DNA from 4 places in the Staphylococcus sp. MSU001 genome. Region 3 is predicted to be linked to each of the others. Evidence: riboswitches for the same ligand, from Rfam matches in the RefSeq annotation. Region 3 holds a riboswitch; each other region holds the start of a gene.

Region 1 (2,209 bases), on a different contig from region 3:
AGGAATGGGGAAATTCCGGCTACACCTGCTGCTGAAATCACTTGCGGGCTGTATGGTAATAATCCTTGAAAACACCCACCAAAGATATCTAATATACTTGCTGATTTCCTTGGATCGACATCATATTCATCAGCAATATTTTTAGCTAATGGTCCAGCCATAATAATAGAAATTGTATTATTTGCTGTTGAAATGTCAGCTGCACTCACTAAACTCGCTATACCTAGTTCTGCACCACGCTTTGATTTTACTTTTGACCTTACAAAATTAAGCAACCAATCAATACCACCATTATGTTGAATAATTCCTACTAGACCGCCTATAAGCAATGCAATCATAGCAATATCTTCCATTCCGATAATCCCTTTAGAAATAGCATTTAAAAGGCCATTCCAACCAAAAGAACCATCAATCAGTCCAATTATACCGGCTAATACAGTACCTCCTATTAATACAATAATTACATTAATACCAACTAACGCAAGAATCAAAACTAACAAGTATGGTATAACTTTAATTAAATTATAATCATAGTTTTTAGTATGATCTATGGAAATACCATTTGTTAAAAAGAATAAAATAATGATTGTAATAATCGCACCTGGTAATACAATTTTAAAATTGACTTTAAATTTATCACTCATTTTTGTTTTTTGTGTTCTTACTGCTGCAATAGTGGTATCAGAAATCATAGATAGATTATCACCAAACATCGCTCCCCCAACAACTGTTGCCATGGCTAATGCAGCTGGTACATCTGTTGCTTGTGCAAATCCAAAACCTACTGGTGCAATAGCTGCAACTGTGCCGACAGAAGTTCCCATTGAAATTGATACAAACATACAAATAATAAATAGTCCAACAATTATTAAATTTTGAGGAATAAGTGATAAGCCTAAATTAACTGTAGATGACACGCCACCCATTTTTTCAGCAGTCGTCGAAAAAGCTCCAGCAAGGATAAAAATAAGCATCATCAAAATGATATTAGAGTGACCTGCACCTTTTGTAAATACCTCTACTTTTTTCGCAAAAGTTTCCTTGCGATTCATCAGTAAGGCAACAATAACAGTAATTGTAATAGCAACATTTAATGGCATAGTGGTAAAATCACCAGAAATAATACCAACACCTAGAAATAGTAAGACAAATAACAATAAAGGAATTAATGCCCAAGCATTGCCATTCTTCATCTCTTTCATAATCTAACCTACTTTCCCGTATAATGGATTGATAAATTTTATACTAAAAAATTCCTATCTATTTAATCAATAACTCAAAAATAAAAAACCAGGGCACGTAATCATGCCCCAGTCTCAGTTAACATCGTGTTTAACCTTATCTTCTAACCTTCTCGGTTACTGGAATTGGCACATGATACAATGTTGCCGAAGCTTCTTTGGGCCAGTCCCTCCACTTCTCTTGATAAGTTATTGAATTGTGTTTAACGTTACAAGATATTTGCAATAACGTCAACACTTATTATTTTAAATATTTTAATAATAGTTTACATATTTTCAATAATAGTAAAGTATTTTTCAAAAATAGCCACACTTATTGATGCAAAGATGAATATCGCTAATGCAAGTCCAAAAATAACCATTAACTTTAAATATAATGATATGAGCATTGAAATGATTACTACAACAATCACAGTAAAAAATATATTCTTAAGACGTTGTGCCTTATGTCTTGATATTACTTTACGTTTTATCCGTTCAGATGATAACCTCTCCTCTAATTGAGATGATGTAATATGTAATTTCGTTTCTAATAAAACTGCAGTACCCACTGTTAATACCAGAATAAGTATCACTATCCATAAAGGCTGTTGCTCTATAAAGCTAACCACGTAAATACCAGAATATAGTATGCCCGAAAGCATACCAAGGATACGATCGAGTTTAGGGCTCATCCATATAATATGATTTCTAATATTATTATTAACAAAATATACATTTTTCAATCCACTCGTTATAAAAGTAATAATCACTATGACATGTAACAATATGGGATAATCATTAATAACGTATAAGACAATCAGTCCTATAACTAAAATGAGCAACGGCATGAATTTATATAGATATGCTTTCATCAATGACACCCTTAAAATGATATTTGTAAATATCTTTTTATCTTTATGAAGTAGGACGATTAACTGTAAATGTTTGACCTAACAAAGAGTAATCATTTCCAGCTAACCTAGCTA
Region 2 (2,209 bases), on a different contig from region 3:
TAGGCGGCACGAGTGTTTTCAGTATAGGTGTTATCATCAAAATCTACTGTACCGTCATCATTTGTAACTGTATTTTCTAAGATTGTTCCATATTTAATAGCATTATAAATTTGAGGCTCTTTCTGTTTAGATAAATGAATTGCTTTTGCATAACATCCACCCTCAATATTAAAAACGCCATTTTTATTCCAACCGTGTTCATCGTCACCAATTAACTTACGTTTTGGATCGGCAGAAAGCGTCGTCTTACCAGTTCCTGATAATCCAAAGAATAATGTTACATCTCCTTTTTCTCCAACATTAGCTGAACAATGCATACTCATGATATCCTGCATTGGAAGCAAATAATTCATTACAGAGAAAATACCTTTTTTCATTTCACCAGCGTATTCTGTACCACCAATTAAAATCACTTTATGTTTAAAAGATATAATGACAAATGTTTCACTATTTGTCCCATCTAATTCAGGATTAGCTTTAAAGTTAGGTGCTGAAACAATCGTAAAGTTGGGTTTTATATTTTGAGCTTCATCTATAGATTCTGGACGAATAAACATGTTACGAGCAAATAAGTTATGCCAAGCTAATTCATTTATCACCTTAAGTTTAAGACGTGACTCTTTATCGCTCCCTGCATATCCACTAAATATGTAAAGTTCATCTTTCTGATTTAAATAGTCGAGTACTTTATTGTAAAGTTTTAGAAATGTTTCTTCATCCATGGGCTGATTGATATCTCCCCAATTTATATTATCCCTATACGATGGTTCAGTGACAATAAATTTATCTTTAGGTGAACGACCAGTGTACTTACCTGTTTTAACATTTATTGCCCCCAGTTCAGTTAATTCACCCTCATGGTTTTTTAAAATTTTTTTGTATAATTGTGTTGATGATAGTTGAAAATGTGATGTAGCTTTTTCTATTAGCTGATTTATCTTAAGTGTTTCTGTGTATGTATCTATAGACATACCCAATCCCTCCATACAATAATTTATGTAAGCCCTTACATTTAGATAGTATAACACACCGATTGAATTTATCCACTTGAAAATAGAAATAGTGACAATGTATAAAATTGACAACATACTTTGAATTAGATATTATTAAGTTTAACGGATTCTCTTATCCTGAGTGGTGGAGGGACATGGACCCAATGAAACCCAGCAACCTCTTTATTTAAAGAAAGGTGCCAAACCGTTTGCAGACAAATATGGTCTGAACGATAAGAGCGAATGGACGTTTAAGAGCCTTCTCTCTATCTATATAGTGAAGAAGGCTCTTTTATTTAGCTCTCATATTTAAAGAGAATTTTCGTAATTTATTTAAAGGAGAAAATGATGACATACAATAAACGATTATTTACCTCAGAATCAGTTACTGAAGGCCATCCTGATAAAATTGCTGACCAAGTTTCAGATGCCATTCTTGATGAAATATTAAAGGATGATCCCAATGCTCGTGTAGCATGTGAAACAACAGTAACAACAGGAATGGCACTTATTTCTGGAGAAATTTCAACAACTACTTATGTAGATATTCCTAAAGTGGTAAGGGAAACGATTAAAGATATTGGTTATACTAGAGCAAAATATGGTTATGATTCACAAACAATGGCAGTGTTAACTGCGATTGATGAACAGTCACCTGATATTGCACAGGGTGTAGACAAAGCGCTTGAATATCGAAATGAAATTTCTGAAGAAGAAATTGAAGCAACAGGTGCAGGTGACCAAGGATTAATGTTTGGATACGCAACTGATGAAACAGATACGTATATGCCTCTACCTATATTCCTGTCACATCAACTTGCTAAACGATTATCTGATGTACGAAAAGATGAAATTTTAGATTATCTTCGTCCAGATGGAAAAGTACAGGTGACTGTTGAATATGATGAAGATGACCAACCTAGACGTATTGATACCATTGTTGTTTCTACACAACATGCTGAAGATGTAGAGTTAGCACAAATCGAAAAGGACATTAAAACGCATGTTATCTACCCAACTGTAGATAAAGCTTTATTAGATGAAGAAACTAAATTTTACATTAACCCGACTGGACGTTTCGTTATTGGAGGACCTCAAGGAGATGCTGGTTTGACTGGACGTAAAATTATAGTTGATACTTATGGTGGATATGCCCGTCATGGTGGAGGTTGTTTTAGTGGTAAAGATCCTACTAAAGTAGATCGTTCGGCAGCTTA
Region 3 (2,209 bases):
GCCAATGAGTTACTTTTCGCAGATAAAAAGAGTAATACCCCTAATATAAGTCCAAAGACAAATGCAAAAAGTGTCGAAACAACAGTCATATATAGAGTTTCTAAAATTGCTTGCCAAACCTCTGGCCACTGAACATTCGGCATTGTCACCATTTCATGAAATATTTCACCGTAAGATTTACCCATGTCTTAGCACCTCCACATTAACGTGTTGTTCGTGAAGATTATGTTTAAATTGCTTGAAATGTTCCTCACTTATATGTGGTATGTGAATAACTAAAAATCCAAGCGAACCGTTTTTAGTATTCTTAATATCCGCTTCAAGAATATTCACATCTATGTTATGTGTCTTCGTCATATAAGATATGATAGGCTCAGTCGTATTATCACCAGTAAAGTTTAACCTCACAATATATGCATCATGATCTAATGGCTCCAAATACTCTAAAGAATCTTCAAAATCATCGTTTAAATCATCTTTCACAAAACGTTTCGTTACTTCATGTTGTGGATTCTCAAATACTTTACTTACCGCTCCTTGTTCAATAACTTTACCGTTTTCCATTACAGCAACTTCATCACAAATTCTTCGTATAACATGCATTTCATGTGTTATAAGTACAATAGTTAGATTTTGTTGTTCCCTTACCTTCAATAATAAATCTAGAATTTCATCTGTAGTTTGTGGATCTAATGCACTTGTCGCCTCATCACATAACAATACATCTGGATCATTAGCTAATGCTCTCGCAATACCCACTCTTTGTTTTTGTCCGCCTGATAATTCAGACGGATACGCACTTTCTCGACCTTTTAGACCGACAAGTTCAATAAGTTCCAATGCTTTTTGTTTAGCTCGACCACTTGGAACGCCAGCAATTTCTAATGGAAATGTTACATTTTTCAATACATTTCTTGACCATAGCAAGTTAAAATGTTGAAAAATCATACTCACCTTTTGTCGTTTTTTTCGTAACTGTGATTTAGATAATTGACTTATATTGTCTCCATCTATAATGATTTCACCTGACGTTGGAGATTCTAAGTTGTTAAACATTCTTATGAGCGTACTTTTACCAGCTCCTGAGAAACCAATCACACCAAAAATAGAGCCGGATTCAATGTTTAAATCAACGTGATCAACAGCAAGAACATCTTTGTCCTTGGTATGATAGCGTTTAACAATTTGGTTTAGCTTAATCACGTTAATAGCCTCCTTATGTTGCTTAGTAATCAAATTAAAAATGCTTTCTCAATTTTTAGAAAATTTGAGAAAGCATTTGTTGAAATGTTCTTTCTCTCATCTTCTAAAGTTATACTTTATGTGAATTGGCACCATTTCTATTTTAGACGGTTGCCGGGCTTCTTAGGGCACATCCCTCCACCTCTCTCGATAAGAGTTAAAGCATTATTTAATTTGTATTAATCCTACCATCGTACTAATGTTTCGTCAATAATTATTTTAAATTTTCTAACAAATAAGTAACTGACTGAAATGCATAGATTCTTTTTATCTCTTCATCTCTACGCATAAGCAGCAATACAGGAACAGACATAATTTGTTTCTCTTTACTCCATTCAGGATGAAAATTAAGATCTATTTTTTTTATTGGCAATTGTAAGATTTCATTAGCAATATCCAACATCCTTTCAGAAATCTTACATGTTCCACACATTGGTGTATAACCAAATATGAGATGTTTATCTTTATTAAAATTAACAGTTATGTCTTCAATATCCTTCAATTTATTCATTTACTAAAACTAGCCTTTCAGTTTTTAAATTATTCATAAGTTTCTTTTCTTTTTTTACATTAAAACCATATCTACTTAATACATGTGCTAAATAATTTTTGGGGCACTTAGCAACTTCACAAAACGTTTTATCAACATAAATATGTTCACTTTCGCTTAAATAACGTTTAAACCATTTTCTAATTTTTTCACCCTCATCATCAGAATCGGCAAGAACATAAACTTGTTTGTCATAAAGTGTTTCTATCATGTTGTCTATCTTATCTATACTCATAGTGCCATGTGTACAAATGATGTTTACAGGTTCAGCGATCACTTGTTGTACTCTCTTCTTATCCGATTTACCTTCGACAATAATAACCTTATTTACAATAGCCATGTCAATCCACCTTCTAAGCGTCAAAGTAACTGTCACTATCATCATTCACAAAATCCCCAAAACCTAAACATTTAGTG
Region 4 (2,209 bases), on a different contig from region 3:
AACTTTTGGAGTTGCTATAACACCATATGTTAAAGGTGAAAAAATTAACGATCGATGGCTACACGGACTAAATATTACTGCTTACCTATTTTGGACTGTTTCCTGTGTAATCGGCGCCATTTTCGGAGAGTATATTTCAAATCCTGATGCGCTTGGTCTAGACTTTGCCATTACCGCAATGTTTATTTTTTTATGTATATCTCAATTTGAAGGTATTAAGAAATCACGATTGAGAATATATATTGTACTCATTGTATGTGTGATTGTGATGATGATTCTTTTAAGTTCAATTCTACCTTCATACGTAGCAATATTGATAGCCGCAATAGTTGCTGCATTGTTAGGGGTGATGATGGAAAAATGACGACAGATTTACATACATTAGTACTTATTGTTTTATGTGGCGTGGTCACATTACTCGTTCGTGTTATTCCATTTGTTATGATATCGCGTGTCAACTTACCAGCAATTGTAATTAAATGGCTTTCTTTTATTCCTATCACTTTATTTACAGCTCTTATTATAGATGGTGTAATTCAACAACATGATCATACATTTGGTTATACGCTTAATTTACCTTATATTATTGCAATCGTACCAACTGTGATGCTCGCTATTTTCACACGTAGTCTAACAGTGACAATTCTCGGAGGTATATTTGTCATTGCTTGCTTACGTTTAATCTTTTAATCTTTGAAAATCATATCAAATCATTGAACTTACGGAAAAAGTTAGTTAAGATTAAAATAATTAGAAAATTTAGACTATTCGAGACGAAATGCATATCTACATCACAATACAATTAAATTACCTAACCTTATTTTGAGAAGTTGAGGGATTTGGCCCATAGAAGCTTCAGCAACCGACTTTAAATAGCACGGTGCTAATACCAACGAGCAACTCGAATGATAAGTACGATAAGTGCCTTTACATCATTTGAGTAAGGCACTTTTTTAGTTGAAGGAGGTATGGAACTATTATGACGAATTACACGGTTAATACATTAGAACTAGGTGAGTTTATAACTGAATCTGGTGAAACGATTGATCATTTACGTCTACGTTATGAACATGTAGGACTTCCTGGTCAACCCCTTGTCGTTGTTTGCCATGCACTTACTGGCAATCATTTAACATACGGCACGGATGCGCAACCTGGCTGGTGGCGAGAAATCATTGATGGTGGTTACATTCCAGTTCATGATTATCAATTTCTTACATTCAATGTCATTGGAAGTCCATTTGGTTCAAGTTCTAAATTAAATGATGACAACTTCCCAGAACATTTAACATTGAGGGATATTGTTAGAGCTATTGAGTTAGGTATACAAGCATTAGAATTTAAGAAGATTAATATTCTCATTGGAGGCAGTTTAGGTGGTATGCAAGCGATGGAATTGCTTTATAATCGTCAATTCGAGGTGGAAAAAGCAATCATATTAGCCGCTACTGATAAAACGTCCTCCTATAGTCGTGCTTTTAACGAGATTGCAAGACAAGCTATACATATAGGTGGTAAAGAAGGTTTAAGTATCGCACGTCAACTCGGCTTTCTCACGTATCGATCGTCTAAAAGTTATGATCAACGTTTTACACCAGATGAAGTAGTAAGCTATCAACAACATCAAGGTGATAAGTTCAAAGAATATTTCGATTTAAATTGTTATTTAACACTGCTAGACGTCTTAGATAGTCACCATTTAGATAGAGGGAGAGATGATGTTGATGAAGTCTTTCAGTCGTTGGAAACGAAAGTACTAACAATGGGCTTTATTGATGATTTGCTTTATCCTGATGATCAAGTGAGAGCTTTAGGAGAACGTTTTAAATATCATCGTCATTTCTTCGTACCAGATAATGTAGGACATGATGGTTTTCTTCTAAATTTTAATGATTGGGCGCCTAATTTATATCATTTCTTAAACTTGAAACAATTCCGACGTAAATAGTAAAGTTTTATAATAGAACACAATCCCCATGAGCACACATAAGAAATACTAAACAGTGCAGAGTAGGTAAATTTTTCTTTGGCATGAAAATAGTCATACAAAGAATTATATAAGCAAAGTTTATTTCATATGTCGTATCTATGCATAAACCTATCACTGGTAGTATGGCTTTACTTTATTGTTAAATTTTAGCAAAGAGGTTAAAATAGGAGTTATAGTCAAAAAGTATGGGAGTGGCGTATGTGTTTTCAAAAATACAAC

The links. Region 3 has a riboswitch for S-adenosylmethionine ahead of ACVBFA_RS08270 (methionine ABC transporter ATP-binding protein). Riboswitches for the same ligand answer to the same signal wherever they lie in the genome.
Region 1: another riboswitch for S-adenosylmethionine. It lies ahead of ACVBFA_RS09195 (Na+/H+ antiporter NhaC family protein); the one in region 3 lies ahead of ACVBFA_RS08270 (methionine ABC transporter ATP-binding protein).
Region 2: another riboswitch for S-adenosylmethionine. It lies ahead of metK (methionine adenosyltransferase); the one in region 3 lies ahead of ACVBFA_RS08270 (methionine ABC transporter ATP-binding protein).
Region 4: another riboswitch for S-adenosylmethionine. It lies ahead of metX (homoserine O-acetyltransferase MetX); the one in region 3 lies ahead of ACVBFA_RS08270 (methionine ABC transporter ATP-binding protein).

The regions. Positions count from the first base shown of each region.
Region 1 covers NZ_JBRIKK010000018.1:25,343-27,551, reverse strand. The annotation lists gene ACVBFA_RS09195 (Na+/H+ antiporter NhaC family protein) at 1-1,202, opposite strand, end outside; SAM riboswitch class I at 1,336-1,432, opposite strand; gene ACVBFA_RS09190 (hypothetical protein) at 1,508-2,095, opposite strand; gene ACVBFA_RS09185 (flavin reductase family protein) at 2,139-2,209, opposite strand, start outside.
Region 2 covers NZ_JBRIKK010000021.1:1,415-3,623, reverse strand. The annotation lists gene pckA (phosphoenolpyruvate carboxykinase (ATP)) at 1-971, opposite strand, end outside; SAM riboswitch class I at 1,123-1,232, shown strand; gene metK (methionine adenosyltransferase) at 1,341-2,209, shown strand, end outside.
Region 3 covers NZ_JBRIKK010000015.1:51,675-53,883, forward strand. The annotation lists gene ACVBFA_RS08265 (methionine ABC transporter permease) at 1-185, opposite strand, end outside; gene ACVBFA_RS08270 (methionine ABC transporter ATP-binding protein) at 178-1,203, opposite strand; SAM riboswitch class I at 1,297-1,399, opposite strand; gene ACVBFA_RS08275 (thioredoxin family protein) at 1,457-1,753, opposite strand; gene ACVBFA_RS08280 (toprim domain-containing protein) at 1,746-2,132, opposite strand.
Region 4 covers NZ_JBRIKK010000003.1:60,453-62,661, forward strand. The annotation lists gene ACVBFA_RS02235 (AzlC family ABC transporter permease) at 1-364, shown strand, start outside; gene ACVBFA_RS02240 (AzlD domain-containing protein) at 361-690, shown strand; SAM riboswitch class I at 815-915, shown strand; gene metX (homoserine O-acetyltransferase MetX) at 980-1,948, shown strand; gene ACVBFA_RS02250 (YybS family protein) at 2,176-2,209, shown strand, end outside.